Regions from separate parts of the Halarsenatibacter silvermanii genome, predicted to be linked through region 2. Evidence: riboswitches for the same ligand, from Rfam matches in the RefSeq annotation. Region 2 holds a riboswitch; the other holds the start of a gene.
What was found. Region 2 has a riboswitch for cobalamin ahead of BLT15_RS10015 (TVP38/TMEM64 family protein). Riboswitches for the same ligand answer to the same signal wherever they lie in the genome.
Positions count from the first base shown of each region.

Region 1 (16,219 bases), on a different contig from region 2:
TAACACTCGCCGGAAAACTGGGAGATAGTTATCGCGAGAAGCTCTCCATGGTATTTATGTCCGGCGCTATCATGGGAATCATCGGGGTTTTTGGCCTGCTGGAGACGGTGATTGATTTCGTGGGAACGGTCATAACCAGCGGCATGATGGCGGGAGTGGGGATCATGCTGAGCCTGGTAGCTGTCAATATGACCCGGGAAAACCGGCCGGTGGGCCTGAGTTCGATCGCGACCGGCCTTTTAGTCTATGTATTCACCCAGGATCTCGTCTATACCATCGTGTTATCGGTGGCCGCGGGAAGCGTCGTCGGTTATCTCATCGAGGGAGAGCGCCCCGGCGATTTTGCCACCGAAGAGCTGCTCAAAATCCGCCGGCCTGTGCTGAATCTGCCCGTGCTGCGCGGAGCGCTGGCTTTGGTGTGTCTCACCATAGGAGCCAATATAGCTTTTGGGGAGATAACTGCCTCGCTGGCAGGTCGACCTATCAATATCGATCACCTGACCGTTGTCAGCGGGCTGGGCAATATGGGCTCTTCTCTCTTCGGCGGAGCCCCGGTGGAATCGATCATCTCCGCAACCGGCGCGGCTCCCCGGCCGGTGCTGTCAGCAGTCATGATGATGAGCATCATGGCCGTCATTCTGCTCGCCGGGTTTCTGCCCCGGCTGGGCAAATACGTGCCCGCTCAGGCTATATCGGGGTTTCTGCTGGTGCTGGGAGCTATAGTCACCGTACCCGATAATCTGGAAGCAGCAGCGGCCGATCCGCTGGTGGGCGGAGTAACGGTAACCATGACCGCCATAACCGATCCCTTTATCGGTCTGGTTTCCGGGCTCGTCGTCAAAATGCTCTCCACCGCGGTAGGATTGTAGGTGAACTGTCATGGATAAATACGAACTGGATATATGCGGGCTCAAAAGAGAGCTGCCGATCATTCAGATCGAAGAAGATCTGGCCATAGCCAGCTTCGTCATCCTGGGTGATACCGAACTGCTCATCCGGGCCGCTCCCGAACTGGCTTCCCGGCTGCCGGAATTTGATCTGCTGATCTCGGCCGAAGCCAAGGGTATTCCACTCATTCACGAAGTCGCCCGCTTTTTCGATATGAACTATATAGTTGCCCGCAAAAGCGTCAAATCCTACATGAGAGATCCGCTTATAGTCGAGGTCGATTCGGTCACCACACGGGAAAAACAGGTGCTCTGTCTCGACCGCTGCAATGCCGATAAAATTGCCGGGAAAAAGGTGGCGATAATAGATGATGTGGTCAGCACCGGAGCCTCTATGGAGGCTGTGGCAACTCTGGTCGAGCAGGCCGGAGGAGAGGTAGCCGCCAGGGCCGCCCTGCTGGCTGAGGGTCAGGCCCGGGGGCGGGAGGATATAATCTATCTCGAAATACTTCCGCTCTTCGATGGAGAGGGCCGGCCGCTGGAATAAAGAGACTAAAATTCCATCATATGATTTGTTTGAAATATCTCGCTGTGTTATACTAAATACTGGAAATGGTTTAGTTTAAAACAGATCCCTCGGTCATCTGTTTCCAGCAGATGGCCCTTTATATTTCTTGCAGATATAAAGCAAAGTGATACTCTAAATTTCACACCTATTTACCAGCTGAATACAGGAAGATCCTATTTTAATAACTTCAGGAGGTGAGCGGATGAAGCATATTAAACTCATGCGGGTCGAGATGAAGGCGGGCCAAAATCACGACGGAATAAAAAGCCTTGAAAAAACGGATGAAGGAAAATTAAAGCTCAATCAGTCAGGAGGGATCACCGAGGTATTTCCCGGCAGGATAGAAAAGATAGAGCTGCACGAAGCCAGGGTTTAAAAGAGGTTTTTCTCCATATCGGTCGATTTGATATAATTTTAGCCGTATTCATCAAAGGAAAACAGAACGGAGGAGATCAAAATGGGCCAGAAAAATTTAAAAGAAAAGCTTCTGGAGGGAGAAAAATGCCCGGGTATCTTTCAGGTGCTGGACCATCCCGGCGTATCAAGGATTATAGCTGCCGCTGACTTCGACTGGGTGGTTTTGGATGGCGAACACGGTCATTTTACCAGCTCCAGTCTGAGAAACTGCCTGGAAGTTCTGCAGGGACGAGATATTTCGCCTCTCATCAGAGCGCCCGATAATGATACAGCCATCATAAAGCAGATTCTGGATATAGGGCCGGAAGGAATATTGATCCCGCTGGTATCCGACCGCGAAGAATGCGAGTCGGCCGTTTCAGCCAGCAAGTATCCTCCCCGGGGCATCAGAGGTATAGGTCCCGGTCGGGCCACCAATTATGGAGATAATATGAAGGAATATCTGGAAAGCGCAAACGATGATATTTTGACAGCCGTTCAGGCCGAAACTGTCGGAGCTGTGAATAATATAGAGGAGATTGCAGAGGTGGAGGGCCTGGATATGATCTTCATAGGGCCTTTCGATCTCTCCGGCTCTATGGGTATACCGGGGCAGACCGACCATCAGCGGGTGCAGAAGGCGGTGGATAAGATCATAAAAGTCTGCCGCCGCCAGGATGTCGCTCTCGGAATGTGGTGTGAAGATGAAGAACACGCCGACAGGATGTACGAGAAGGGAGTGCAGTTTCTCGTCTGCAGCACGGAGTCGATGATCTTTTCTCAGGGGCTTGATGAGAGCCGGGAAAAATTTTCCGATTTTTAGCCGGGAAAGCCCCGCTGAAGACAAAGAAGAACCAAAAGCGAAAAGGCCGGACGCCAGCGGAGATAACTCTGTCCCGCTGTCGTCCGGCTTTTTTATCATCGATCAATTTTTTTGTACCCGATTTTTTCTCGGCCAGTTTTATCCTCCCGGCACGCCTCTGAAGGTGTAATCGGTGTGCAGCAGCTTATGGGCCCGGGAGCTGCCCGGTTCATCCAGAAATTCCTGATAGAGTTTCTGGATTCTGGGGTTTTCATGGGAACGGCGCAGCTCCTTGTTCTCATCTATATCATAAAGCGAGTTTATTCTCCGTTCCCTCACCTCTTCCCAGGTCATATCGGTATTGATCGGCTGGCCCCCGCCGCTGATACAGCCGCCCGGACAGGCCATCATCTCGACAAAATGAAATTCCTCTCCCGCTTCTATCTTCTCCATCATCTTTTGAGCATTGCTGAGGCCGTGGGCCACGCCCACCTTCAGGGTAATATCGTCGGTGACAGGTACCTCGGCCGTCTTCAATCCCTGCAGACCTCTGACCGGAGTGACATCGATCTCCTCGAGCTCCTCGCCGGTTATGAGATTATAGGCAGTTCTGACGGCCGCTTCCATAACGCCGCCGCTGGCTCCGAAAATATCGCCGGCTCCTGAGGAGACGCCCAGCATCTCATCATAATCCTCCGGTTCCAGCTGGCAGGCATCGATACCGACCGATTTCAGCATGCGGGCCGCCTCGCGGGTGGTCAGCACATAATCAACATCATCGCCCATCTCCGGCCGGTTGGCCTCAAACTTTTTGGCGGTGCAGGGCATTATGGAGACCACCACGAGCTCATCCTCAGCCAGCCCCATTTTATCGGCATAATAACTTTTGGCCACCGCCCCGAACATCTGCTGCGGCGATTTGGCCGTGGAGAGATTTTCGAGATATTCGGGATAAAAATGCTCGATGAATTTGATCCAGCCGGGGCTGCAGGATGTCAAAACCGGCAGATGATCATCGTTTAATACCCTCTCGACCACTTCGGTACCTTCCTCCATTATGGTTAGATCAGCAGTGAAATTGGTGTCGAATACCCGGTCAAACCCGAGTTTTCTCAAAGCGGCCACCATCTGACCGGTGGCGATGGTACCCGGTTCTTTTCCGAAGGGTTCAGCTATCGCCACACGTACCGAGGGAGCAGTCTGCACGATAACATGCTTATCATCATCGTAAATGGCATCCCAGACGCCGTCCTGATGATAGACCTCATGCAGAGCGCCGGTCGGACAGGAGACAACGCACTGACCGCAGTTGGTGCATTCCACATTGCCCATGCCTTTATCCCGGAAGGTGGTTACCTTTGTCTCGGGGCCGCGGTTGGCTTTGGCAAAGACGCCGACCCCCTGAACTTCCTCGCATTTTCTGATACAACGGGTGCAGTTGATGCATTTTTGCGGCTCCCTCACTATGGAAAAGCTGGAACGGTCGAGTTCTTCCTCGCCATTCCCGCTCGGCTCGAGGCGCACGCGGCTGACGCCGATATCCTGAGCTAAATCTTCGAGCTCACAGCTGCTCTGACGGCTGCAGATCAGACAGTTGAGCTCACAGCTGATATTGTGCGAGGCTATGATCATCTCGAATAAATTCTCTCTTACCTCTCTCACGCGGGGAGAATGGGTTTTGATCTCCATTCCCTCCCGGGCTCTGGTGTTGCAGGCCGGCCGCAGCTGGTCCTGGCCCTCGACTTCCACCACGCAGAGCCGGCAGCCCCCGTAAACTTCGAGATCATCGGCAAAACAGAGGGTGGGTATATTCACATTGATCTGGCTGGCCGCTTCTAAAATTGTGGTGCCCGGCTCGACGGTTACCTGCTTGTTATCGATGGTCAGTTCAATCATGATAAACAGCCTCCTCGGTTAGCTCCTGCTTGAATTCGGAAATGATCGAGCCTGTGGGAAGCCGAGCGGTCTGCCCCAGGCCACAGCGGGCGGCAGCCGCCATAGTGCTGCCCAGATCTTCTATTATCTCCAGCTTTTCTTCGGGGAAATCTTCGCTGCCGTTATCCGAATTGGAGACGATCTCATAAATCTGATGATTACCCTCCCGGCAGGGAAAACAGGTGCCGCAGGATTCGTCCATATAAAATCTGGCTATCCGGGTGAGAATATCTTTGAGATTTTGTTCCGAGCCGACCACCATAACTCCGCCCGAACCCAGGCTGGAACCGGCTTCATCCAGGCCTTCATAGGAATATTCGCACTGCAGCCTTTCCGGGGGCAGAACCCTGGTGGAAAGCCCGCCGGGAATTACAAATTTTATATCCTGGCTCTTTTTGAGCCCGCCGCCCAGATCGTCGATAATCTCCTGCAGAGTCGAGCTGCCGAATTCTACCTCATATACGCCGGAGAAATTGACATCGCCGCTGAGACAGACGAGTTTCGTCCCTTTGCTCTCTGCGGTGCCCAGGGCGGCAAATTTTTCGCTCCCCTGATTTAGGATCTCGGCAGCACAGGCCAGAGATTCGACATTGTTGACCAGCGTGGGACAGCCGCAGAGTCCTTTGCTGATGGGATAGGGCGGCTTGGTGCGCGATCCTCCTCTCATGCCCTCCAGCGAATTCAAAAGCGAGGTCTCATCGCCGCAGACATAACAGCCGGCGCCCCGAACTAATTTTATATCGAAGCTAAAGTCAGAACCCAATATATTCTCTCCCAAAACCCCTGATTCGCGAGCTTCTTCCAGCGTCTCCTGCAGAATATTTATCGAGTTGAAATATTCTCCTCTGATATAAATATAGCCAAAATCTGCATCTATCGTGTAGGCGGCGATCAGCATGCCCTCCAGAACTTTCAAAATCCTCTCATCCAGCAGATATCTGTCCTTAAAAGTGCCCGGTTCCCCCTCATCGGCATTGCAGATCACATACTTGAATTCTCCCTCTTCCTGATAGGCCAGCTCCCACTTTTTTCCGGTGGGAAAGCCGGCTCCTCCTCGGCCTAAAAGTCCGGCCTGGCTGATCTCTTCAATAATCGCCTCCGAACCTATATCCATGGCCCGCTGCAGGCCCGGAAAATCGTATTCCTCGAGATCCCGCAGCCGGGGCCCTTTGAGAAATTTTTGCTCCTGAACCATCAGCTTACCCTCCTTATTGACATTCTGATAGGATATCCAGCGCCCGGCCCGGGCTCATCTCCGTGTACATTTTGTCGTTTACCATCATCACCGGCCCTTCTCCGCAGTGTCCCAGACATTCGACGACTTCCAGGGTGAACAATTTATCCTCAGAGGTCTCGCCGCACTCCAGACCGAGATAATCCTGGACCGCTGTCAGCACCTCGCTGGAATCATTCAGATAGCATGATACGCTGTCGCAGAGCCTGATAATATATTTGCCGGTCGGTTCGGTGTAAAACATCGAGTAAAATTCCAGCGCCCCGTAGATCTTGGCCCGGGGTTCGGAAAATTTCTCCGCCAGATTGGTAATCTCTCTCTCAGGAATATAGCCGTAGGTGTCCTGAATGTCATGAGCCATCTCCAGCAGAATATCGTTGTCCCTCTGCAGCAATTTTTCCCGCCTCCTTTCTCCAGAGCTAGGTGTGTTAAAAACCTCATTTAGTTGTACTGGAAGATATAAAGCTGCGTTCACAATGAAATTTTTCCATATTTATAATTAAAAAGATAATGACATCTTTTATGTTAGATAAATATTCAGAAAATGTAAATGCTGTCTGTTTTTTTCATACATGTATACAAGTATTTTTAAAAGTGAATGATATCATAAGGTTTGCCTGGCCCTTTTTTATATGCTAAACTGAAAAAGGGAGTATTTTTGTAAAATTTTGAAGGGGGAATAAGCTAGTTATGAAATTATCGGAGAGGGCGCAGACGATTGAGGCATCGATGACGCTGGCCATAAGCGCCCGGGCCAAAGAATTACAGGCCGATGGTCACGATGTGATCGGATTTGGAGCGGGCGAGCCCGATTTTGACACTCCCGAACATATAGGAGAGGCCGGTAAAGAAGCCATCGATAAAGGACTTACCACCTACACACCTGCCGCCGGCACCAAAGGTTTGAAAAAAGCGGTGCAAAGAAAATTCAAAAAGGACAGCGGGCTGCATTACGATCTGGACCAGATTATAATATCCAACGGAGCCAAACACTGTCTTTTCAACACCTTTCAGGCTATTTTAAATGAAGGAGACGAGGTCATCATCCCTCTTCCCTACTGGGTTTCCTATCCGGAGATGGTAAAGATGGGCGGAGGAGATCCGACCTATGTAAAAGCCCGGGAGGAGAATGGATTTAAAGTCGACATCGGGGATCTGCGCGGAGCAGTAAACGAGGATACGAAGGCTTTAATTCTCAACAGCCCCAATAATCCGACCGGCTGTGTTTACACCGAAAAAAAGCTGGAAGAGATAGCCGCTCTGGCCGTGAAAGAAGATTTTATGGTGGTTTCAGATGAGATTTACGAGGAGATTATATATGATGAGAGGGAGCATGTGAGCATTGCCACTCTGGGCGAGGAGATCAAAAAGCAGACCATCGTGATAAATGGCATGTCCAAAGCCTATTCCATGACCGGCTGGCGGATCGGATTTGCCGCTGGACCGCAGGAAATAATCGAAATCATGGCTAATATGCAGAGCCATGCCACTTCCAATCCCAATTCCATAGCCCAGTATGCCAGCGTGGCAGGCCTGGAAGGATCTAAAGAGCCGATCTATGAGATGGTGGAAGTCTTCAAAGAACGCCGGGATTACATGGTCGAAGAGATAGATGATATGCCTGAAGTCAGCTGTATAAAGCCATACGGAGCCTTTTATCTCATGGTCAATATCGAGAATCTATTCGGCTCTACCTATGATGGTCAAAAGATTCAGGGTTCGATGTCATTTGCCGATCTTTTCCTGGAGGGAAAAAAAGTGGCGGTCGTGCCGGGCAAAGCCTTCGGCCATGACGGATATATCCGGCTTTCCTACGCTGCCTCGCTCGCGGATATCAAAGAGGGTCTAAAGCGGCTGCGCAAATTTATAGAGGAGATAGATTGAGATAAGAGATAGACCGGCTGAAATTTGTTTGAGATCATCTTCATTTTGAGATCATCTTCATAATGTATAATGCTGGAAGCTGTAAAGCGAAATGATACTTGAACTTAAGCTTTACTGCTTCCAGCAATTATTATCATGATAGTGATCCTGTAAGATATCTATCAACTGATAACAGGAAGAACCTAAATTAAAAGCTTTTATTCATCTTTAACTGAAGTGTTCGGAGGTCGACTCCACATCCTTATCGCCGCGTCCGGAGAGATTGACGACGATGATATCCTCGCTGTCCAGCTCTGGAGCCAGCCGGGAGAGATAAGCCAGAGCATGGGAGCTTTCTAAAGCAGGAATAATACCCTCCAGTTCAGATAACTCCCGAAAAGCAGCGAGAGCTTCTTCATCCGATATAGCTTCATAGCGGGCCCGGCCTGTTTTCCGCATATAGCTGTGTTCGGGGCCCACACCGGGATAATCGAGTCCGGCGGCCAAAGAATGAACGGGAGAACCCTCTCCCTTCTCATTCTGGAGCAGATAACTTTTATAGCCGTGTTTTACCCCCGGCTTTCCCCGGGTCATGGTGGCGGCATGTTCGCCTTCTTTATCTCCCTTTCCTCCCGCTTCCAGACCTATTAACTTCACCTCTTTTTCCTGACGGAAGGGATGGAAAAGACCGATGGCATTGCTGCCTCCTCCCACACAGGCCAGCAGATAATCCGGCAGCTTACCCTCTTTTTGCCTGATCTGTTCTTTTGTTTCCTCCCCTATGATGGATTGAAAATCTCTGACCATGGTGGGATAGGGATGAGGACCCACTGCTGATCCCAGCAGATAAAAGGTATCATCCAGATTTTGAATCCAGTCCTCCAGAGCAGCGTCGACGGCCTCTGAAAGCGTGGCATTTCCCCTGGTGACAGGATTTACTTCTGCCCCCAAAAGTCTCATCCGGTAGGCATTTAGCGATTGTCTTTCAACATCCTTTTTGCCCATGAAGATTTCGCATTCCAGACCAAACATGGCCGCTACAGTGGCGGTTGCCACTCCGTGCTGGCCCGCGCCGGTCTCCGCCACCAGCCGCTTTTTCCCCATGTGTTTGGCCAGCAGACACTGGCCGAGGGTGTTATTGATTTTGTGAGCACCCATATGGTTAAGATCCTCGCGTTTTAGATATATTTTTGCCCCGCCATATTTTTCTGTCAATCTTTCGGCAAAATATAGAGGTGAAGGTCTTCCCACATTTTCCTTTAAATAATGGGAGAGCGTATCCTGAAATTCCTGCTTTTCTCTGTACTCAAAATAGGCATCTTCCAGCTCCTGCAGGGCCGGTTCCAGTTCTTCTGGAACAAATCTGCCGCCAAATTCACCAAAAAAACCGTTTTCTTCTTCCCTATCATTTTCCCGGGTGACATCCGCCTGATCTGAATTTTGCATGAATTTTCCCCCTCTTATTGTTAAAAAATTAAGTAAATAAAAAAACAAAAAAAGCACGGACGCCAGCCCGATGAGATGGACGATATGAGGAAAATTATACAGCAGGGCAAATTGCCTCAGCTATTCTGCTTTCATCTCATCTAGCCTGGCTAAGCTCATCTCATCTAATTTTGATATGTTAATCAGTTGCAAATATAATAACTTATTATCTCCATCATGTCAAGCAGATGGCTGACTGCAGACAATACATGATTTTCCCGGCCTTTCTTATAGGTGTAAACAGTATTATCGGGTATATCATGTCTTCTGGCGACTAAAGCCCCGGTTAAAAAGCCTGAAAAGGGTCTTTTAGGGCGATCTTTGTGAAAATTTTATTAATTACAATGATAGTGCTGCATAATTTTCGGGCAGCCGCAGCTAATATAATCAGCCTGAGCCCTGTTATTTGAGGGATTAAGGGCATAAAGAGATATCCATTGCAGGTTCGGCATAATGATAATACAGGTCTTTATTGCTGCCATAAATGACTCTATCCTCTTTATTTACACCTGGTTGAGGGAAATAGAGAGACAAAAATTATTAAATATATATAAATAACAGGAACAAATAATCAGTTTTAGCTATAATATAGAAAATCATACACGAATAAAGCCTGGAAATCTTTTGAAAATAAGTAATTCAGGCTTTTATATTGAACTGGTCCCGCATGCATGTTATATTATAGGCGAGATAATGAAATTAATCACAATACCCGGGAGGTAATAAAATGAAATCCAAGATGAGAGAGGAGACGCTGAAGACTGCTACAAAAGTTAAGAGCTTTGCCATGAAAGAGGTCGGTGAGGTGGGCTGGATTGAAAAGCCCAAACCCGACTGTGGACCTTATGATGCCCTGATCAGACCGCTGGCTGTAGCCCCCTGCACTTCGGATATCCACACCGTTTATTCCGGAGCTATAGGTGAAAGAAATAATATGGTCTTAGGTCATGAAGCGGTGGGCGAAATTGTGGAAACCGGAGACAAAGTAGAGGATTTTGCAGCAGGTGATAAGGTGATAGTTCCCGCCATAACGCCGGACTGGCACAGCCGGGATATTCAGGATAGGGGACATCAGCACTCCGGAGGTATGCTGCAGGGCTTCAGATTTGCCAATGTAAAGGACGGGGTCTTCCGGGAGGTCTTTCATGTGAATCAGGCCGATCTTAATCTGGCCCATCTTTCCCCGGAGATATCGATGGAATCCGCCCTCATGCTCACAGATATGGTTACTACCGGCATGCATGGTGTTGAGCTGGCCGAGATAGGAAATGGCGATACTGTGGTCGTGCTGGGTATCGGACCTGTAGGACTTATGGCTATAGCCGGAGCTGCTATAAATGGAGCTTCCCGCATATTTGCTGTGGGTTCCAGACAGGTATGTGTTGAAGCTGCTAAAAGATACGGAATGACAGACCATATAAATTATCGTGATGGCGACACAGTCGAACAGATTATGGAGTCCACCGATGGCAAAGAGGTTGACTGCACCATCGTGGCAGGAGGCGGCCAGGATATACTCAAACAGGCTGTAGAGCTGACCAGGCCCGGCGGCACCATATCCAACCTTGTCTACTTCGATGAAGGCAAAGAGCTGCCTCTGCCCCGCTTTGAATGGGGTAACGGTATGGCCCATAAGGATATACGCGGCGGCCTCTGTCCTGGTGGCAGGGTGCGCATGGAAAAACTGAGCCGGCTGGTGGAGTATGGCAGGCTGGACCCCTCGCACCTAATAACACACCGCCTGTACGGATTAGAAGGCATTGAAGATGCTTTTAAGCTCATGAAGGAAAAACCCCGCGATATGATAAAACCCGTCGTAATGGTTGAATAGTTAAAAGCCTATCGGTATAGAACGGAACCATGGACATAAACAGATACTCCGGATAGTATTTTACTACCCTCAAAACCTGACGCTAGGTGATTTGAGTCCCGGCTGCTTCAATTCAGCAGTTGGGATTTTCTTATTTTGATGGTAATGAGCTTTTTTACCCCATCTATTTACCGGCTGAAGAGATGAAAACCTAAAATTTTAATCTGAAGCAGGAGTTTTTGCCGGCAGGGAGAATATCATAATTTAACAGCGAAAATTTGTCGGTTAAATATTCAAACGACTTCATGCTCAAAAACTTCTGAAAGGAGGTAGAATACAATGGAAAAGGGAGTTTTTATGACGGTGATTAACTGCATAGACGGCAGGGTACAGACGCCGGTTCTGGACTGGTTTCACGAGAATTACGAAGTTGATCACGTGGATATGATCACCGAACCGGGACCGAATCTCATCCTGGCGAAAAATGAGGATCAAAAAACAGTGGAGTCCATCAAAGAGCGGGTGAAGGTGTCTACTGAAGAACATAATTCTGAAAGAATAGCAGTTGTGGGTCATTATGATTGTGCTGCCAATCCGGCCGGCAGAGCAGGTCAGATTGAACATATTAAAGATGCAGTCGAGGTGGTCAATTCCTGGATATCGGGAGCCGATGTTTTAGGATTGTGGGTCGACAGCGACTGGCAGGTGGAAGTAGTCGATTAAAACTTATCAGAAGCCATAAAGCGCAGTCCACAAACAGTCCCACAAAAATTTCCATAATCCCCAGTTCCAGCGGTATCGCCGGCCCCGGTTAAATGACCGGATATTACCCGATAAAATGTGAGCAGAGGCGCGACCAGACACAGGGCACGCAAAAAGCCGGCAGCAAAAGCGAGGGTGGCGGCGTCTTCGCTGAAAATCGATACTGCATATGGAGCCAATAAAATCACAATCCCTGTATTTATAACGGCCGCAGTTAAGTGCTCTGCAATCCGGTTAGGTCAGGCGATAGGACTTTCCGGAACAATTATCTTCTCTCCCCGATGTTCGAGTACAGCCACTTCTACCCCGTAAACTTCCTGAAGATTTTCAGATGAAAGAATTTCCCGGCCGCCAGCAGCATAAACACGGCCTTCTGAGAGCATTATAAACTTATCGCTGTAACGAGAGGCAAGACTCAGATCATGGATTGCCGTGATCGCCGCTATCCCCCGGCTGGTCTCCTGGCGGATCAACTCCAAAACCTCCAGCTGATGGCGAAGATCCAGATCGCTGGTCGGTTCATCGAGGAGAAGAATATCCGGCTCCTGGGCTAAAGCTCTCCCAAAAAGAACCTTCTGGCGCTGACCTCCGCTCAGTCTTTTCACATCCCGCAGGCAGAGATCTTCCAGCTGCAGTTTTTCAATGATCTCCGAAACTATTTCCATATCTTTTTCGCGGGGCTTCCAGGATATATAAGGTTTGCGGCCCATCATGATAGCATCGAAGACGGTAACGGGAAAATTTCTGCTCTCGTTCTGCGGAACATAGCCCAGGTGTCGGGCCAGATCTTCTCTGGTAAGATTGAGCAAATCTCTGCCGTTAAAAATAAGCGAACCCTTTTTAGGGTCAAGAATCCGGTTTATGCACTTGATAAGGGTGCTTTTCCCCGAACCGTTGGGACCGATTATGCTTAAAATTTCACCTGCTTTGAGCTCAAAGCTTACATCCTCAAGCACCAGAGTTTCATCGTAGCTGAAATCGATAGAATCTACCTTTAACTCCATAAGTATTCTTTCCCCCTCATAACAAGATAGATAAACAGGGGGGCTCCCAGGAATGAGGTGACCACTCCCACGGGCAATACTATGGGAGATAGCAGCGTTCGGGCGGCAGTATCGGAGGCCAGCAGCAGAATTGAACCGGCTAGCGCTGAGAAGGGAATGAGATATCTATCATCGGTGCCTATTAACTTCCTGACCATATGAGGCGCCACCAATCCCACAAAACCGATAATTCCCACAAAAGAAACTATAACCGCTGCCAGAAAAGACGAAAGCAGCATTCCGATAATTCTCAATCTCTCCACGTCAACCCCCAAAGCTTCGGCGGATTCATCGCCCGAGCTCATCACATTATAATCCCAGCCTTTGCTGACAAAATAGATCAAACAGGGCAGCAGCACGGCGATGATCAGTCCCAGATCGGACCAGGTAGCCCGTCCCACATCTCCAAAAGTCCAGAAAACGATAGAGGCCACCTCGACATCGTCGGCAAAATACTGGATAGCTGTGGTGCCGGCCCCAAATAGAGAACCCAGAGCAACTCCGGTCAGTATGAGAGTTTCGGCTGCAGCCCCTTTGTAACGAACCAGGGCAAGGATGATAAGGGTGGAAACAAGCGCCCAGCCGAAGGCGGAAATGGTGGTTATATAAGGATTATTCAGAATAATATCTCCATCTGTACCGCTGTGAACCTGCCCCACTCCCAGAATGACGATGGAAAAGGCCGCTCCAAAGCCAGCTGCCTGGGATACACCGAGGGTGAAGGGTGAACCAAGAGGATTTTTCAATATAGTCTGCATTATGGTGCCCGATACCGAGAGGCCGGCCCCGGCAACGATGGCAGCTATCACCTGAGGTATTCTTATGTTCCAGATTATGACCCTGACAGGTCCCGAGGTTTCCGCCCCCAGCAAAACCGCCAGCACCTCCCGGGGCGGAATTGTGGTCGAACCCACGGATATGGCTATAATAACCAGAAAAGCCAGGATGATAAGAGATGCGATGCCAAAAATGAATTTTTTGTACTGATGTGATCGATAATCCTGCAAAACGCGATTTTTAACTTCCTCCAAAAGACGATCCCCCTCGAAATTTACAATAAATATTTTCCACCCCTATAGGCCCTATACGCCCTAATATTTGCCAATATTGACGAATCTATTTTTCCAGCAGATTTATCTGTTCAAAGGAGGGGAAAAACTCCTGCTGTTCTTCAAAAACCGGTTCGCCCAGAAACACTTCCATAATTTCTTCCGCCCGGTCGACAGGATCTACATCTTCAAAAGCTTCCGGATATATGACACTTCCTATATAGTAACCGTTGGCCAGAATATTGCTGAACTGGCGGTGATAGGAGGAATAGGGCAGAAGTGTATGAGTTCTCTCTTTTTGTACTGCCTTAAGAGCGGCGAACTCGTCATGCCGGTCCATATCGTCGTAAACCAGGTTTAAATTGCTGGAATCCATGAAAATATAGTCAGGATCCCAGAGCATAAGCTGTTCTCTGTCCACATTGGCCTGGGTGACGGTGTCAAAATCCAGCTCTCTTTCGGCGACATGATCGGCATCTAAAAATTCCAGGGGAGGAAAGGGCACCCGGACCGAGGTCAAGCCATGAGCTCCCCTGTGACCCATACCTCCGATAAAGACTTCCGGTCTTTTTTCTTCGGTCACCTCCTGACCTCTGCTTTCCAGGTCGGATATAATCTCTTCGGTAAAATCTATCAGTTCTTCGGCTCTATCCTCCTCGCCGAATATTTCTCCCAGGATGCGCCAGTCGTCGAAGAGCACATCACGATATTTGTGCAGATCGCCAAAATCCAGATAAACGACCGGTATTTCCGTCCTGTCCTGTAGATCTTCAGCATCCTGGACATCTCCCGAATGAATGATCAAATCAGGATCCTGACGGGCGATGAGCTCGGAATCGCCGCCGTGGTTGGGTCCTATCTGAGGTTTTTCTCTCAACTCTTCATAGACCAGCTGATAATCCCGGTAAAGCTCGTCATCAGAGCCGACTTCTCCTTCTTCGACCCCGATTATATTTTCGACCCCGGTAAAATAGAGAACATTGCGCGGGGCCCCGGAACCGACGGCTATGACTTCTTCTGGCTCATGAGGAACTTCAACAATTCGACCTCCCCTATCCTCTATCTCCAGAACCTCACCGGAAACCCGGGCGGACTGCGGATTGATAAATGCTCCAGCAGCCAGAATGAAAACCACTGCGAGTGAGATCAGCAGGAAATTTTTCATAAAACGATGATAGAAATTATTAAAAAGCGGTATTGAGGTGACCAATTTTAGAAATAACCTCCTTTGTTTTTTTGCCCGTTTATTGTTGCTCATATTTATGGCAAAATAAAAGGCCCAACCCTGACAGGTTGAGCGGTTTAGGTGAGTAAGCCTACACAGGTCCGGTAAAATGCGACGGTTAAATGAGCTGATAGGAGATATAAGGGACTCTCCGGTCCTGTATTAGCTTCACCTACATTCCCTGCCATAGGGGAACTGCAGGCTCGACAACCAGGCAGGTCTCCTGACTTCTGGCCTTTGCCGGATTTTACCTTCCCAGCGCCCTTGCCGGCCGGGCAAAATCATAGGCGACTGGTGGCAGATAAAAATCCGGGGTGACCAGTTACAGTGGCGGGCCCGTTCAGGCTTCTCACCTGATTCCCTATTATCCCCCGGCAATGCCGGAGGCACCTGATTGCGCCGATATTTAGTTTTTTTCCCTGCTTTATTAATTCAAGATATGTGATTATATTCCTTCCCGGTTATTTCCGGTTTTTTTCCGCTGTAAAAATAATGAGCTTTCCCGCCTGTTTCCAGCAGTGCCTCACGGCAAATAAATGTGTTACTGCCCCGAGGTTCTCACCCCGAGATTCTCATCAATAGAATCACTTGAGGACATAGGCCATAGCTCTTCCAACCGGCCCCTTATTATCCTGGATCTTCCTTTTATCAGTTGATAGATATCGTATAAGATCGGGGGGGAATTTCATTGTGAACGAAGCTTTATATCTTACAGTACAACTAAATGAGGTTTTTTATACACCTATTAACCAACTAAAGACAAGAAGATCCATTATCTTTTACTCGTCTTTATCTTCGTCTATTACGGAAACTTCCTCCACCTCTTTGCTGGCATTTTTAAGCTCTCTTATACCCGAACCTATAGCTCTTCCCATCTCCGGTACTCTGCCGGGGCCAAAGATTATCAGGATTATCCCCAGAATTATAATCAATTCAGGAGCGCCCAGTCCAAACATTATATTACCTCCTTTGCAAAAGAGAATTGGAATAAAAAATGAAAACTAACAAAAATAACATTTATCTCTGCCGCTTTTTAAATTGAACGGGGCCCCACAATCAGGGCATTTTCCCAGCCTGAATCCGGGCTCAAGGACGATCCTGCCGGCGGTAAACTCATCATGTGTGAGACCGCCGACAAATTTTAAAGCATCCTGAGGACA
Region 1 is NZ_FNGO01000031.1:3,535-19,753, forward strand. It holds gene BLT15_RS11775 (SulP family inorganic anion transporter) at 1-869, shown strand, start outside; gene BLT15_RS11780 (phosphoribosyltransferase family protein) at 880-1,434, shown strand; gene BLT15_RS13330 (hypothetical protein) at 1,658-1,831, shown strand; gene BLT15_RS11785 (HpcH/HpaI aldolase family protein) at 1,913-2,674, shown strand; gene BLT15_RS11795 (NADH-dependent [FeFe] hydrogenase, group A6) at 2,813-4,549, opposite strand; gene BLT15_RS11800 (complex I 51 kDa subunit family protein) at 4,542-5,783, opposite strand; gene BLT15_RS11805 (NADH-quinone oxidoreductase subunit NuoE family protein) at 5,797-6,216, opposite strand; gene BLT15_RS11810 (pyridoxal phosphate-dependent aminotransferase) at 6,513-7,706, shown strand; gene trpB (tryptophan synthase subunit beta) at 7,914-9,131, opposite strand; gene BLT15_RS11820 (NAD(P)-dependent alcohol dehydrogenase) at 9,898-11,001, shown strand; gene BLT15_RS11825 (carbonic anhydrase) at 11,320-11,703, shown strand; gene BLT15_RS11830 (MATE family efflux transporter) at 11,700-11,972, opposite strand; gene BLT15_RS11835 (ABC transporter ATP-binding protein) at 11,982-12,746, opposite strand; gene BLT15_RS11840 (FecCD family ABC transporter permease) at 12,737-13,816, opposite strand; gene BLT15_RS11845 (ABC transporter substrate-binding protein) at 13,902-15,044, opposite strand; cobalamin riboswitch at 15,256-15,468, opposite strand; gene tatA (twin-arginine translocase TatA/TatE family subunit) at 15,839-16,015, opposite strand; gene BLT15_RS11855 (4Fe-4S dicluster domain-containing protein) at 16,061-16,219, opposite strand, start outside.
Region 1: it holds a riboswitch for cobalamin, as region 2 does, so the genes downstream of both, BLT15_RS11845 (ABC transporter substrate-binding protein) here and BLT15_RS10015 (TVP38/TMEM64 family protein) in region 2, are expected to answer to the same signal.

Region 2 (16,265 bases):
AATTGAAAAGAATACAAGTACAATTATTACAGGGCCTACTGGTTCGGGGAAAACATCTCTGGGGCTTACATTCATGAAAGAAGCAGCAGGCCGGGGTGAAAGATCAGTTGTATACCTGCTGGAAGAAAGTCCAGAAGTTTTAAAGCGGAGGTCCAAAACCATCAATATCCCCGTTGAAGAGATGATTGAAAATAAAAATTTGCAATTAATTACGGTAAACCGCGGGGAATTAACACCCGAGATATTTGTTCATCGGGTTAAGAAAGAAGTCGAAGAGAATGATACAAAGCTGGTAATGATTGATAGTGTTACAGCATTTAATTCCCTTTTCCTGGATGAGAACTGGAACAAACTTGATTTGAGGAAAGTTTTGGATTCCCTGCGGAAGCTTCTTATTAATAACAATGCCACCCTTCTTATGATCAACGAGATACCCAATATCACCGGGGATTTTCGGGTGACCGATGATCAAATAAGCTATCTGGCAGATAATATAATAATTCTTCGCTATATAGAATTAAGTGGAGGTATGCAAAAAGCAATCGGAGTGCTGAAAAAAAGGCTGAGCAGTTTTGAAACCAAGTTGAGAGAGTTTGAGATTTCAAAATATGGCTTAGAAGTGGGAGAGCCCATGGAGGATCTAAGCGGAATACTTTCGGGTAATCCCGAGTTGACTTCTGAAGGGCGATCAAATAGTAATAAAAAGGAGGGTTAAAATTATGAGCAGGCTTGGAAAATCTTCTGAAGAAAAGATCAAAAAAGAGAATATAAATCTCTTAATTTCCAATGACAGGAACCGAGAATTATTAAAGGAGCTGCTCAGTGATAAATTTGAGGTTTTTGTGCAGGAAGAGACAAATTTCAATAAATTTAACCTGATATTTCTGGATGAAAAATATTTTAAACGATATAAAGAACAGATAAAGAGTTATAAGCAGGATAATCGAACATTTACTCCTATGATTTACCTGCAGGATAAAGGTAAAGATACTTCACAAAATTTATTTAAATTGGTTGAAGATGTCATTGAATTACCGGTTTCCCAAAAATTATTGTTGGCAAGAGTAGATAATCTGATTCGCAACAAAAGATTATGGACTGAATGGAATATTTTAAAAGAGAGATATGAAAACATATTTAATAATATTAATGATATGATATTTTTAGTAGACATTATTGAGAAGGAAGAACCTGGATTTAAAATTGTCGAAGTAAATAAAAAACTTCTGGAAGAGCTTAAATATGACAAAGAAGCTCTGAAAAATTCTTCTCTGGAAAAATTTATGCCGGAAGAAGATGTTAATGAGTTATTTAAATTCTTGAAAGATCAGGGAGAAGCTTTGTTAACCACTAAATTTTATCCCGAAGAAGGGGAAGCAATTCCGGTGGAGATAAATGCTCGGAAACTTAATATACAGGGAAAAGAGCAGATTCTATGTGCTGCCCGGGATATGACTGAAAAGAGAAAAAGAGAAGAACTAGAAGAGGTTTCTTTTTACGATCCCAACAGTGGACTGCCCAATAGCTCCAGTTTAATTAAAAACATGGACAAGCTGATAGAAGAGGAAAAAACTGAAGATATATATCTTCTGGTCATAGATATCAAAAATTACGAGGAGATTATGAATTCAATCGGCCATACAAGATGGGGAGGTTTTCTCAAGGAAATTGCCACTCAGCTGAAAGAAAGATTGGAACTTAAATTTATCCTGAACGAAAGAGAAGCTGCGAATAGTGATATGGAAATAAGTGTATACAATATATACCATGATAAGCTTGGTTTTTTGTTGGTAAATACTTCCGAGGATAGGCTCACTGACTTTATTGAGGAGTTGAAGGATAAAACGGAACTCTCCTTCTATTACAATAGTATTCCGATATTTTTGAATTCTCATCTGGGAGTAGCCCCCTATCAGAAGGGAGATAAAGCTGTAGAGTTATTTCAGCGTGCCTATCAGGCCATGAATTCTGCTGTGAGTGATAAAAAGAGAATAAAAATTTATGAAGAAGCTTTAGAAACAGAGACACAGGAGAATTTTATGATTTTAGGAGATGTGAGAAATGCTCTGGATGAAGATCAGTTCGAATTACATTACATGCCTAAAGTCAGGTTAAAAACCGGTGAAATTACGGGTGTGGAGGCATTAATTAGATGGCCGCACCCTGAACGCGGTAATATTTCACCCGGAGAATTTATACCTCCGGTGGAGAGAACAGGGCTCATTAATGAATTGACTCACTGGGTGCTCAATAGAGCAGCCGAAAAAAAGCGGATTTTGGCGGATAGAGGAATTGATATAAACATGGCAGTTAACATTTCTCCCCGTAATTTAAAGCAAAAAGGATTTGTAGAAGATGTTAAAAATATAATCGCCCAAAATGGTTTAAAGCCAGCTCAATTTGAACTGGAACTTACGGAGACGGAAATAATGGAAGATGTAATAGGAGGCAATAACTCCCTGGGACAACTATTGAAAGAAGACATTAAAATTTCCATGGATGATTTTGGCACAGGTTATTCCTCTTTAGCTTATTTGAAGAATCTAGATATCAATACTCTCAAAATAGATTTATCCTTTGTGCAGGTGATGAATGAAGATAAAAAAAGCTATGAAATAGTGAAAACCGCCATAAGATTGGGTCAGGTATTGGGGAAAGAAATTGTGGCCGAGGGTATTGAAAGTCAGGATGTTATGGGGGATTTAAAGGAATTGGGCTGTGATTACGGTCAGGGCTATTACATTGGCAAACCTATGCCCAGAGAAGACTTTGTTGATTTTTACGGCAGCTGGCAGGAGCAAATTTTTTGATAGGGAAAATTGGGAGGAGAGATCAAAGGGAATAGGAAAGACGGAGAAATTAATTGATGGTTTTAAGGTTTGAAATATTAGAACAGTTAGGTTTTGTTTATGGCAGAAGATTTGGGGTAGATGTAATTTTAAAAATTAAAACCAAGTTAAAATTCCACCTCAGAAAGGGGATGATATTTTGAAAGTAGAAGTAAAAGATAATTCTGCTCGCATCATCCCGGAAGAAAGCATAGACCTGGCCAATGCAGAAAAGCTTGAAGAAAAATTTAATGAAATTATAAAGAAAGACATACATAACATTATTCTGGACATGAAAGATACGGTTGATATAGATAGTATGGCTGCAGGGAAAATACTTTTTATTCATAAAAAAATGAGAGAAAAAGGCGGCAATATGGTTATAGAAAATGTAACTTCGGATAATATCAAAGATATTTTTGACATGATAAATCTGGATGAGGTTATAGAGATCAGAAATTAGGCTTTCTAAAATATTGGAGCGGAAGATTTTATAGTGTAGCTTTGTTCGATCTTTTTTAAACTATCACCCCCAGCAGAAACAGGGTGCTTAGGCCCAGATAAATCGTGACGCCGGTAATATCAGTAATGGTAGTTAGAAAAGGTCCGGTCATCATGGCGGGGTCTTTGCCCAATTTTTTTATCAGGAAAGGGAAAGTCCCTCCAACTATACCTGCGACCAGCACATTGGCTGCCAGAGCTGTACCCGCTATAATACCCAGCAGCGGAATTCCTTCTAAGAAATATGCCAGCAGGGCAAAAAGCAGCCCCAAAGCCAGCCCATTAAATATTCCGATCGCCACCTCTTTGCGCAGCACGCGGACAAAATCTCCCAGCTGCACTTCCCCTAAAGCTATACTCCTGATGGAAACGGAAAGAGCCTGAATCCCCACATTTCCCCCCATGTCAGTGATCATGGGCAAAAAGGCAGCCAGAATGGCAATTTGAGCGATGGTATCTTCAAAGCTGCTGATGACGGCCACCGCCCCCAGATTGAGGAAAACATTAAAAGCCATCCAGGGCAGTCTCATACGGATGGCCTCTTTAGGGCTGGTGAAAAAGCTTTCTTCTCCGCTGGCACCGGTAAGGGAGACAAAATCATCCGCCAGCTTTTCCGAGAGCTGATCTATAGCCGTATCCAGGGTCAAAACCCCCAGCAATTTATCGTCTTCGTCAATCACCGGCAGCAAATTAAGACGCCTGTACTGCAAAGTTTTGGCCGCTTCTTCGACCGGCTCATCGACTCTGGCTACATGAATATCCTGATCCATCAAATCCTCTGCTTTTTCTGATCTGTCGGCAAAACTTAATTCCTGGGCGGAAATTACTCCTATCAGTTTTTCTCGGTCATCTGTAACATATACATAGGCTGTGTTGTTAATTCTTTGGCGTGCCCGGCGCAGTTTCTGCAATGCTTCCGGAACTGTGGTATCTCTATGTACTGCTACATACTCAGTTTCCATATGGCCGCCGGCAGTTTCAGGACCATGAGAGCTCAGTTTTTTTACATCTTCCTCCAGCTCAGGATGAAGTTTTTTCCACAGCTTTTCCTGCTCTTCATAGGGCAGATGATCAAGCAGATCCGTCACTTCGTCACTATCCAGATGGGCGAATAACTGTTTTTGCTCATTTTCCTCCATCTCTTTTAGCAGTTCTATAGTCAGTTCTTCGGGCAGCCAGGCGGCAATCTCGCCGGCGCGATCCCAGCCCAGTCCGCGCAAAAAGGGAAGAATATTTGAGCGGGGAATAGCAATTATTATATCTCTTATTCTGCGGTTGGAAAGCTGCTGAGAAATTTCTACAGCTTCCTCATAATTGCCGGATTCCAGTAAAGCTTCCAGCTTCTCCACCTGTAATTTTAAACTTTCTGTATCGAGCAAGGTTTCTTTTCCTGGCATATTTTCACCTCCGTTAGTTTAGTATAATATATCAAAACATTATTAATAGCAACATTTTTTTGGATTTTCATCGAAAACACCCGGCTAAAAATCTTTATTATTCTTAGTTAAAAGGTTTGAATTTAAAAATTGCGCTCCCTTCGCAAAAGCTTGTCCCTGAGCTCACGCTTAGCCCGGCACATCCTGAGCCGGAAACACTATTTTTTGGCCATGGACTTAACCTGAGTTTCGAAAAATTTCGAGCATCACTTTCTAATTGATATATTGAGCTGAACCTGCAGGCAGGAAAATGAATCTGCATATACAATTCTATATTAGGCAGAGTCAGTACTAAAACACAAAACAGTCTGCGGCATTTAGATTGATAGAATTTAAGGATGCTTATTTAAGCACAAAAATATCAGGGGGCTATTTCATTGAAAAAGTGGCTGGCAAATTTGAGTTTAAAACCAAAATTAGTAATTTTGTTTTTGATCATCGGACTTGTTCCCGTTTTAATTGTAGGAGTGTTTTCTTTCAGAACTTCTGAGCAGGAGATCCAGAATCAGATATATAATACTATTTCCATGGCCGGTTATCAAACAGAGACATCTCTGGACGATTTCTGGAATGAACGTGAGATGGATATGTTGAGCACCATCAATAACAATGAAATATATGAGTCTATGACTGAATCGGAAGATGAGACGGATGAAGGAGAGGAATGGGCTAAAGGAGTTTTTGAATTCAGAATTGGTGAGACCATTGATAATATCCATGAATCATTCGAGCATTACGAAGCCATATCAGTGACCAGCCCTCGCGGCGTCGTTACCTACTCCACCGATGAAGATGATATCGGAGCTGATCTTTCCGACAGAGATTATCTTCAAGCTGCTCTGGAGGGGGAGATGAACTGGTCTGAGCCTTTTTATTCCGATGTGAGAGAAGAACACCTTATCACTCTTGCTGCTCCGGTCAGAACCGAAGGCGTCGAAGGAGAGATTGTCGGAGCTATGATATTCGTGGTCGACACCTCCCATGTGGATGAGATAATACATCAGGGGCTGGAAGAGCTGGGTGAGACAGCCGATGCTTACATAATAGATTCGGATGGACTTCTATTGACCAACACTCTGATCGGTGATCTGGCGGAAGGAGCTGCCTTCCAGGAACGGATAGAAACTGAAGCTGTAGGGAGACTGTCAGAACCAATTTCCGCAGGAGAATTCGATTTTCGATACACAGCAGAGTATGTTGAATATAGAGGTCAGCCAGTCTTAGGTCAAAATGAAGTCATACGTTACGGAGATACGGCAGCCGGTCTGATTATCGAGATTGATCAGGAGGAGATACTTGCTGGCACCCGTGATCTCAGAAACAATATGCTGATAACTATACTGGCATCCGGCATTATAATAGCCTTTTTCGCCTATTTTATAGCCAGAAGTGTGGCTAACCCCATTGTACTTTTGACCGGAGTCATCGAAAAAATTGCTGATTTAGACCTGACGTTCCAGGAAGATAGCAGGGCAACCGAATTTCTCGATAGAGATGATGAAATAGGTAGAATCACCCAATCCGTCGCCGATATGCAGCAGAATTTGATTGATTCTGTTGAGCAGGAGAAGAATATTGCCGAGAATCTGGCTTCTTCCAGCCAGCAGCTTTCGGCCAACAGCGAAGAGATGTCCGCCTCTGCTGATGAGATCAGCACGGCCATAGAGGAAGTCGCTTCGGGCGCAGAGGAGCAGTCAGCTCAGATAGATGAAACTCAGGAAAACATGGAAGATCTCAGCCAGGGTATAGATGCAGTGACCGAGCGCGCCCGGAATATGGAAGAAAAGGCAGATCAGGTAAGAGAAGAGGTTGACCAGGGCAATAATGCGCTGGAAAACTCGCGTCAGAAGATCGACAGCGTGGAGGAAAAATCTTCTCAGGTTGCTGAAGATATCAATAAACTTGGCGATCTATCCGACGAGATCAGTGAAATAGTTGAGCTTATCAGCAATATATCGGAACAGACAAATCTGCTGGCTTTAAATGCGGCCATCGAAGCGGCCCGGGCCGGACAGGCCGGACAGGGTTTCAGCGTGGTAGCTGATGAGATTAGAGAGCTGGCCGAAGAATCTTCACAGGCTACCGAGGAGATAGCTGGATTGATAGGGAAAATCCAGAACAGGGTCGATAGTTCTGTACAGCAGACCGAAGAGACTGTTGATGTTGTGGAAGAAAGCGTAACGGCCATCGAAGATACCCGCGATACCTTCACCCAGATAGAGGATGCTATAGAGGATCTCACCGATCTAATTCAGGATGTTACCGCCAGCGCCAATCAGATGGCGGTGGGCAGCAGTGAGGTATCGGCAGCTATGGAAGAGATTGCCGCGGTCAGCGAGGAAGTTTCCGGCAACGCTGAAGAAGTTGCCGCCGCCAGCGAGGAACAGAGCGCTTCCACCCAGGAAGTCGTCAGAGCTTCGGAAGATCTTGCTGAGATGGCTCAAAAGCTTAATGAACTGACAGATGAATTTGAAATTTAACTGGAGATGATTTTTTGGATATCAAAGATTTGCTGGATAAGCAAAAGGCTAAATATTACAGGACAAAACAGGGGAAGAAAATCTTCCTCAAAGGAGATAAAGCCCGGGAAGTTTTTATTTTACTCAAGGGTACGATAGCTATCTTTGATTCCCAATCTGATTTTAATCGCGAGATGATGGCAGAAAAGATTTCCTCGGGGGAGATTTTTGGCGAGGGAGCTCTGGTAAAAGAAAAAAAACATCTTTATAGCTCGGTAGCTCTTAAAAAAAGCCTATATGCAGGTCTTGAAGCTCAAGATTTTGAATATCTGCTGGGAAACTCCGGAGAGCTGAGAGAAAAATTATTCGCCGCTCTTTCGCGCAGAAAGAAAAAGCTCAACCAGGATGATTATGAGAAAGTTATCGTAGAGCTGAAGGGGAAGCTTCCCCCCTCTGAAGATAGCAGGGTCGTTTCCTCCGGGGAGAATGAAAGCAGCAGTCTCGGGGAATGGAGTTCGGATTATTTGCCAATGGATGGTATATATTTATCCGGGCACAGGGAGATAAGAGAGGAAATTTCTTCTGATGCTGAAAATTTTGCGAAATACATCTTCTCCAAAACCCGGAAATGTCCGGTCTGTCAGGCTGAAATCGAGGTCAGAAAAATAAGAAAATCCCGTCTGAGTCTGGATGAGATGCGCAGCGACCTGCGGCAGATATACTCTAACTTCAAGCCCAGCTGGTATTATATCTGGACCTGCCCCTACTGCTTTTATACGGCCCCCAAAAATGATTTTGATGAGCTCTGCAGAAAAAATGAATCTCTGCTGGAAAAGAAATTTAAGGATGTAATTTTGGAGACTGAAGATGAAAAAGTTAAGGCCGGCTATAGTGTGCCGAGAAAATTAAATGAGGTTTTTCGAGCTTATTATACTGCCCTGAGACTTTTTGATTTTCTCGAAGTTGAGCACGACAAACCGGGAGCGGCCTGGATTCGGCTCAGCTGGCTGTATGAAGACGCAGGGTTTGAGAAGCTCCAGGCAAAAGCTGCTGAGCGAGCTCTTTATCATCTGGAGAAATTTTATCTTCACGGTGATACCGGCAGATTATCCCAGGAAGCAGAACACAGAATCGTTTTAATGCTCTCTGACCTGATAATAAAGCACGACGAAAAACCTGAAAGAGCTTTAAAGATGCTCGACAGTTTGATAAGAGCTGATCATATAAAGAGAGTTTATAGAAGATTGGCCCGGGAAAAGTTCCGCGAATTAAAAGATAAAAATAGATAAATTTAAAGCGTGACTGGGGGTAATTTTATTTGTCTGCACTTTATCAGCAGTTAAATGATAAATTTTCCTCGCTTAGAAGAGAAAATTATAATAAATCTTCGCTGGTGGCGGTCAGCCACGCCATAGAGGATGTTGTCATGGAACATAAATTGCCGGCCTGTATGTATGTTTTTTTTCAGAAAAATGAATTCTTTGCCAGCGAACGCGATAGGTATCTCAAACTTGATGCTGTTTGTTCCGGACTTTATCTGTTCGCAGATGAATTTAGCCCGGATTTAAAGGTTAATTTCAGCGAAAGCACTCACTTTTTTGATATCAAAGAGTTTTCAGCGAAAATCAGAAAAGATCTGCTGCAGGAATGGGCAGTCATTGTGGATCATCCCGTTCACTCCATGGCGCTGGTCACCCAGGAAATGCCTGATAAACAGCATATGGTCGGCGATTCTTTTCGTATCTTCAAAGGCAATTTGTTTTTTGAAAAAGATATAGTCAGAAAGTCGGCCGAGATAATCAAGGGATTTATTCGACAGGATTATTCCCCCGGTTTTTCAGAAAGGAATTTTGCAGGGGCTGATGAGAAGGAGGAGAAGAATAATTCTTTTTCGTGTTCACATAGCTTTGCTGAAGGTGAAAATCTGCGTTCAGATCAGATCATAGAACATTTTCTCAGCAACGCTCTACAGGGGATAGAGGAAAAAGTAAATCAGCTGGCCAATCAAAATGTAATGCTCAGCTTCACCCTGGAAGAAAATGAAAAAAGGACCAGAGAGATAGTTAAAAGGCTCTGTTTTGCCGCAGAATATAGAGATGAGGACACAGCACTGCATCTGGCCAAGATAGGAGTCTTTTCAACCCTTGCTTTCTCGCTGGTGACCTCTGATGAGGAAAAGCTTGAGAGGATGTATTATGCTTCATTAATGCATGATGTGGGGAAAATAGGAATCCCCGATCGTATTTTATTTAAATCCGGAAAATTAACCGATGAAGAGTACGAAAAAATAAAAGAACATCCTTCTATAGCGGGCAATATTCTCAGGGGAAGTGACCACGAGCTCATCAAAATGGCCAAAAGAATTGCCTGTACACATCATGAACGCTGGGACGGTGAAGGCTATCCCAGGGGACTGGCGGGAGAAGAAATACCTCTCGAAGGCAGAATTGTTGCTATAGTGGACGTTTTCGATGCTCTGGTATCAGAGCGAGTTTATAAGGACAGCTATCCGGTCGAAAAAGCTGTAGCGATAATGAAAGATGATCGAAACAAGCACTTCGATGGTGAGTTGCTGGACCTTTTTCTGGAAAATTTAGACCAGATAATTTCTTATAAAAACAAACTTGAAGCCAATTTTGCCGGCCTTCCAGAAAATGAAGTCGCTTCTCACTATTTTAGACTACATCCTGAATTTTCACTTCTATCAGCAGAAGAGATACCCCAATATGAGGATTTTATTGACAGAACTCAAAAAGATTCCTCGCCGCCATTCAACATCCTGTTTTCTGACTGAAGCTACGCGCAGCTGCAGTTCTAATCTCTATTTACCGGCAATTATTATCGGAAGTACAGAGTATTCGGTTGTGTAGAAATTTTGATAGCAAAGGTATCAATCCCAGAGCAACGAGGGATAGTATGACCCGGGGATCCATTAAATTTGCTGCTTTATTAATTTCGTTGATCTGTCTGCCGGCATTTACAAAAATGATGATGCCGGGAAGATGGCCTATGAAGCTAACCCAGAGAAATGTGAAAGTCTTTACAGGAGTGAAGGCAAAAAAGGAGTTTATGATAAAAGAAGGACACAATTCACTCAATCTTAAAAGAAATAGAAGAGAGGCCCCGTATTCATCCAGGAGCTGTTCCAGAGAGTGAAAACGCCCGGCAAATCTTTTTTTGGCCGGGTCTTTAAAAGCGTACCTGCTGAGCAGGAAAACTGTTAAAACCCCCAGATTAACTGACAGTGAAACCAGCGCCACTGCCAGCCAGAAATTAAAAATGGCGCCGCCAACTATAGATAACACACCGGTTCCGGGTATGGATATGACGGCGAAAATATAACGGACCAGCAGAAAAATTACTATTGAGAGCAGCAAATGATTCTGGCTTAAGGTGTTTAATCTGCTGATATTGTCCTGAAACCATTCCAGACTGAAGCCGCTGTCAAAAAGCATAAAATACATCATTAACGCTGCTATAACAAATATAAAAAGGCGAATCATATTTTTGCGACTAATCTTAAATGCTGTCAGAAGCCTATCCATGGCAGCCCCCTCCAAACACAAAAACCCGGCCTCGACAGCCGGTGGCAGGATAATCATGGACACTGCTGACCGATGAAAAATAATCTTCCGGAAGCAGGGCTGATCCAGCCAGCAGCTGATTTGATTACCTGCTGCCCCCTGCCGACGAGGGAAAGAGCAGGTTTCGGTGCCGGGCAGGTTTCCTGACTTCTGGATAACAAAACCTGACATAACGACAGATTCCTTCCCTAACGTTTAACTTACTTTAGGTGGCAGATTGCCATCAAATCCAGTTACAGTGGCGGGCCCGTTCAGGTTTTACACCTGATTCCCTATTACCTCCCGGTCACGACCGGGAACACCCGACTTAAATTTTATAATTCTTTTTCAAAATTAAATTTATAGATGCAGGATCATATTCCTGCTTAAATTATCATATATATTGTATTCTGCGAGAAAATATTCTTTTGGATACCTGTATACAGGTATTTATTTTGCTTATGACTTTATTTTATTTGTTTCGTATTTTATCATGTTAACAGGTTAATCGAAATATCCTTCCCCCCTAAAAAAGCGTCTGATCACTTCCGGATATCTTTTATAATTTTGCAATCCTAACCCCCCAATCCCAGGGTACTTCCTGGGCACCTGCGTTTCAGGATTCATACCTCCTGAGATGCAGGTATTTTTTTATTTCAGTTTTCTATTTTTTATTGCCATCATTGTAATATCATCTCCTACTGGAGTTTCACCTCGAAACTGCTTTAAACTTTCACAGGTTTTATTAATTAAAGTCTCTGGTCTTCTGTAGTCCAGCGCAGTTATCAGTTCCATCAGCCTCATCTCTCCATACATCTCCTCTGAGCTCTCCGCCTGACGTTGTTCTATCAGACCATCTGTATAAATTAAAAGAGTTGAGTTTTCAGAAAGAACAAACCGGCAATCTTCATATTTTTGCTCTGAACGGGTGGTGAGATAAGAAATAGGGGGACCGGAACACTTCAGGCTGGCCGGTCTGCTGCTTTCGATGATCAGCTTGGGCGGAAAATGAAATCCGGCGTTTACGAGATTTATCTCATAGTTCTCGATATCCATAACTCCCATGACCAGCGAGATAAAATAATCAGCGGGAAAATCTTCTTCGCTGAAGCGCCTGGAGATGTAGTTAACGATATCAGCGGGCTTGATTTCATCGGAATTTGAAGCTGACAAAAGATAAGAGTTTATTGCTTCCCGCAGGAATATGTTGAGAATTGAACTGCTCAGATCGTGACCGCTCACGTCGGAAACATAAAATATCAATTTATTTTCGAGTTTTACGTAATTGTAAAAATCGCCTCCCAGTCTGTTGGCCGGCTGGTAATGAAAAGCAAAATCCAGTCCGGGAATATCGGGAGGCCCCGCCGGCAAAAATTGATCATGGAGCATTTTGGTTTTCTGTAGAGATTCCTCTATTTTCAATTCGCCTTTTTTCTTTTCCGTGATATCCTCGTGCGCTATGACGACAGCATAAGGCCCTTCGTCATCGTAGGGGGTAACTTTCATTCTATACCAGCTTTTTTTATCCGGGCCGTGACAGGGATATTCTTTTTCGTAGTAATCACTTTTTCTGCGCATCACGCTTTTGATTGCCTCGGTCAATTCAGTGGGTTCTCCTTTCGCGTTCAGGGTGACCTTCAAATAATTAATTCCCTCGGAACATTTATCAGGATCCAGGTTATTTTCCCGGGCGTGTTCTTTCCAGGAGCGGTTGGTGTAACGGATGATACCTTTGTCGTCCAGTATGGCTATATTGGCAGAGAGAGAATCCAGAGCAGCCTGAACAAGTCTGCATCTGTTTTCTATGAACTGATCTTCCGGGGCTATTTGGGCCGATTTTTTTTCGGACATGGTAATCCCCCTAAATTCAACTGAGTTTAAAAGATGTCATTTGCTCATCATAGTGAGTATATTATCCTTTTTTATCATTATACAATAAAATCGTATATTTTTCATAAATATTTTTACGTCCGGAGTATATGATTGCCTGTATACGGGAAAAAAGTACTGAAATATGCAGGAAATTGATGCTGACATCGGGAAGAAATTATTAGCGCAGAATAATACTATGCAAATTTATAGAGGTGATTTAAAAAGTGCCATCATTGCGGAAAATGTCCTTTAAGAAAAAATTGATTATCGCTGTTGTTCTGGGGATTATAATTTTATCGACAGGTTTAAGCTTATATTCGCTCAACCAGTCTAACACCGTTTTACAGGAGGAAGAAGAGGAATTCTTTGCAGCTTTGGGCAATTTTTTGGAAGCGCAAATTGAAGATAGAGTTGAAATGGCCCGGGTAAACGTGCTGCGGACTGCCAACAATCAAATGGTTCAGGAATTTTTTGGCGAGCGCGAACGTCAGCAGATGGCAGAGTTTTTGGGCCCGGAGATAGAAGCGGTGGAAGAGGAAGTGGGTAGAGTTCATTTTCACGAGCCTGATTCCACTTCTTTTTTAAGAGTTCACAGACCTGAAAGATACGGGGATGATCTCAGTGATGTTAGAGAGATCGTCAATGAAGCTAACAGCCGTCAGGAGTTTTTGCAGGGGTTGGAAGCTGGAACTTCGGCTATCAGTATTCGCGCCATAGCTCCGGTCGAGTATGAGGGTGAACATGTGGGAACTGTTGAATTTGGATCAGCTTTTGATGATTATTTTGCCCACAGGCTGCAGGAGAATCTGGGCGGAGAAATTTTCTTTTATGTATTCGAGGATGAAGATATGCCGTTCTGGGAAGAGGTGAGCGAAGATGATGGCCTCTTTGGAGCGACAGCAGAAGATCGATGGCAGGTGCCTCAGGAGAAGCTGGCAGAAGCCGAAACAGGAGAAAGGGTTTTCTTTTACTCCGAAGATGAGACTGAAGGTATTTATCTTCTGCCCTTCGAGGACTATTCTGGTGAGGTGCTGGGTTACATCAAGACAGTGCAGGATCGAGAAGATGTTGTCGCTCAAAGTGCTGCTATAACTCGAAATATCGGAATATTTTCGGTGGCAGGCACAGCTGCAGTTGGTGTGTTGATCTTCCTTCTTATTTCCAGACTGCTTAAGCCTGTAGAAATGCTGGCTGAAAGAGCGGCTGAAGTAGCTGATGGAGATTTGAGCGGTCAGGTGAAAATAAAATCAAGGGGTGAGCTCGGTGATCTGGCTGATTCCTTCAACGAAATGACAAACGGATTGAAGAATTTAATTCTGGGAATCGATGATAATTCAGACTCGGTCGTGGATGCTTCCCGCCAGCTGAGCAGGGCATCAGATGATATGGGACAGAGCTCGGAGGAGATCGCCCGCACCATCACAGAGGTTGCCGAAAAGAGTGAAGATATCAACACCGATATTCAAAATATTGATGAAACCTCAGAAAAGGTGGCTGAAGATGGCGGCCAGCTTATGGAAAATGTGAACGAAGTACTCCAGGAAGCCAGCGATTCAGTTGAAACTGCCCGTGAAGGTCAGGAATCCATAAATGAAGCTATTGAACAGCTTGATACTGTGAGTGAGACTGTAGAATTTGCCACCGATGCCATAGAAAAACTCAATAAAAGGTCTCAGCAGATAGGTAATATGATAGAAGTTATAGAATCTATAGCCTCGCAGACAAATCTGCTCGCTTTGAATGCTGCCATAGAGGCAGCCCGGGCCGGTGAAGCTGGACGAGGATTTTCTGTGGTAGCTGAAGAAATAAGAGAGCTGGCTGAAGAGTCCTCGGAAGCCGCCGGTGAGATAACCAGCCTGATCGAGGATATCCAGTCCGAAACTCAGGCTACTATAAACTCGATGCAGACAAATATAAAACAGGTAGATAAACAGATAGAATCAATAAATGAAGCCGGCGACTCTCTTGAGGGTATTGTAAGCACTTCTCGCAGCACAGAGGAAAGGGTGGAGGAAATGAAGGACTTTGCTGAAGATCTGGGCAGAAGAATCAAGGATATAAATCAATCGATAAATTCCATTTCAGAATCAGTCGAGGACAACGCTGCCAGCAGCGAAGAGGTTTCGGCTCTGGCTGAAGAACAGAGCGCTTCAGTGGAAGAGGTGGCCGCCTCAGCCGATGAACTGGAAAATATGGCCGAGCATCTCAAAGAGATGATTTCAGCTTTTAATATAGAGCAAGAATGAAACACGTATAAATTATATAAAAGTTCAGGCCAAACAAAAAGAGTGGACAAGTAATGTGAATAAGCTGCCGAAAGAAATTCCCCAATCTGGATAGATGATTGGGGGATTTTTTCACTGCCGGCTCTAAAAAGCTGACCAAGTGTTCGGTTTCATTAAAAATTCAGGTAATTACAGACAGTCTTGGGGAGGTATCCGATAATGAAAAAAATTATTTTGGGCAAAACCGGGCTGGAAATTTCCACCCTGGGTTTTGGTGGAATTCCCGTACAGAGAGTTTCGCAGCAGGAGGCTAAAATCACTGTTAAAACTGCTGTCGAGCGTGGAATTAACTTTATCGATACAGCTCGCGCTTATTCCGATAGTGAGGAAAAGATCGGGCTGACTTTGCAGGAACTGGACAAAAAAGTTTATCTGGCTTCCAAAACACCAGCTGAAAATGCTGAAAAGGCATATCAGGATGTAAAAGTTAGCATTGACAATCTGCAGGTTGATAAGATCGATCTTTACCAGCTGCATCATGTCAGCAGCGAAGAGAATTACAAAGATCAGGTTACAAAGAAAAATAGCGCCCTGCAGGGTTTGATGAAGGCCCGCAGCGATGGACTTATTGATCATATAGGGATCACCGGTCATTCCAATGAGCTGCTGTTGAGGGCTATAAAAGAAAATAATTTTGCCACCGTTCAATTTTGTTATAATTTTATCGAGACTGAGGCGGAAAAGAAGCTGATTCCAGCCGCAGAAGAAAGAGATATGGGCATGATAGCAATGAAACCCATGGCCGGCGGAAGACTGCAGGCGCCTGAAATAGCTCTTCGCTATATTTTGACCCGGGATAGTGTGATTCCCATTCCCGGTATGGAAAGCCCTCAGGAAGTTGCAGAAAATGTGGCTGCAGCAGACCGGACTGAAAAGCTCAGCGAGGAAGAGATAGAATTTATAGAAAAAAAGAGGGAAGAATTGGGGGATCAGTTCTGCCGGCGCTGTCAGTACTGCCTTCCCTGTCCGGAAGGAATACAGATCCCGGTTGTTTTGAGAGTTGAATCTTTTCTCAATCGCATGCCGGCAAAAAAGATAAAAGAAGGTCCTTACGAAACATTTTTACAGGCCGAGAATTGTATCGAGTGCGGAAAATGCGTGGAAAAATGTCCTTATGAGCTTCCCATTCCCCGACTTCTACAGGAAAATTTAGAACTGGCCCGACAAAAGTTGGGCTAGCTTCAACGGATTTTTTGATTAAATTTATATTTTAAGCCCGATACTATCAGTTGGTTTTAGCTTTAAAGTTGCCGATCCCGATTTCGGGATCGATTTTTCTTTTTTAGAGCGGTTTTATCCAGGCTAAAAATATAATAAGCCC
Region 2 is NZ_FNGO01000020.1:17,182-33,446, forward strand. It holds gene BLT15_RS13445 (ATPase domain-containing protein) at 1-715, shown strand, start outside; gene BLT15_RS09985 (sensor domain-containing protein) at 720-2,810, shown strand; gene BLT15_RS09990 (STAS domain-containing protein) at 2,989-3,291, shown strand; gene mgtE (magnesium transporter) at 3,347-4,726, opposite strand; gene BLT15_RS10000 (methyl-accepting chemotaxis protein) at 5,143-7,245, shown strand; gene BLT15_RS10005 (DUF2225 domain-containing protein) at 7,260-8,513, shown strand; gene BLT15_RS10010 (HD domain-containing phosphohydrolase) at 8,543-10,018, shown strand; gene BLT15_RS10015 (TVP38/TMEM64 family protein) at 10,050-10,826, opposite strand; cobalamin riboswitch at 10,925-11,129, opposite strand; gene BLT15_RS10020 (SpoIIE family protein phosphatase) at 11,439-12,638, opposite strand; gene BLT15_RS10025 (methyl-accepting chemotaxis protein) at 12,902-14,905, shown strand; gene BLT15_RS10030 (aldo/keto reductase) at 15,104-16,123, shown strand.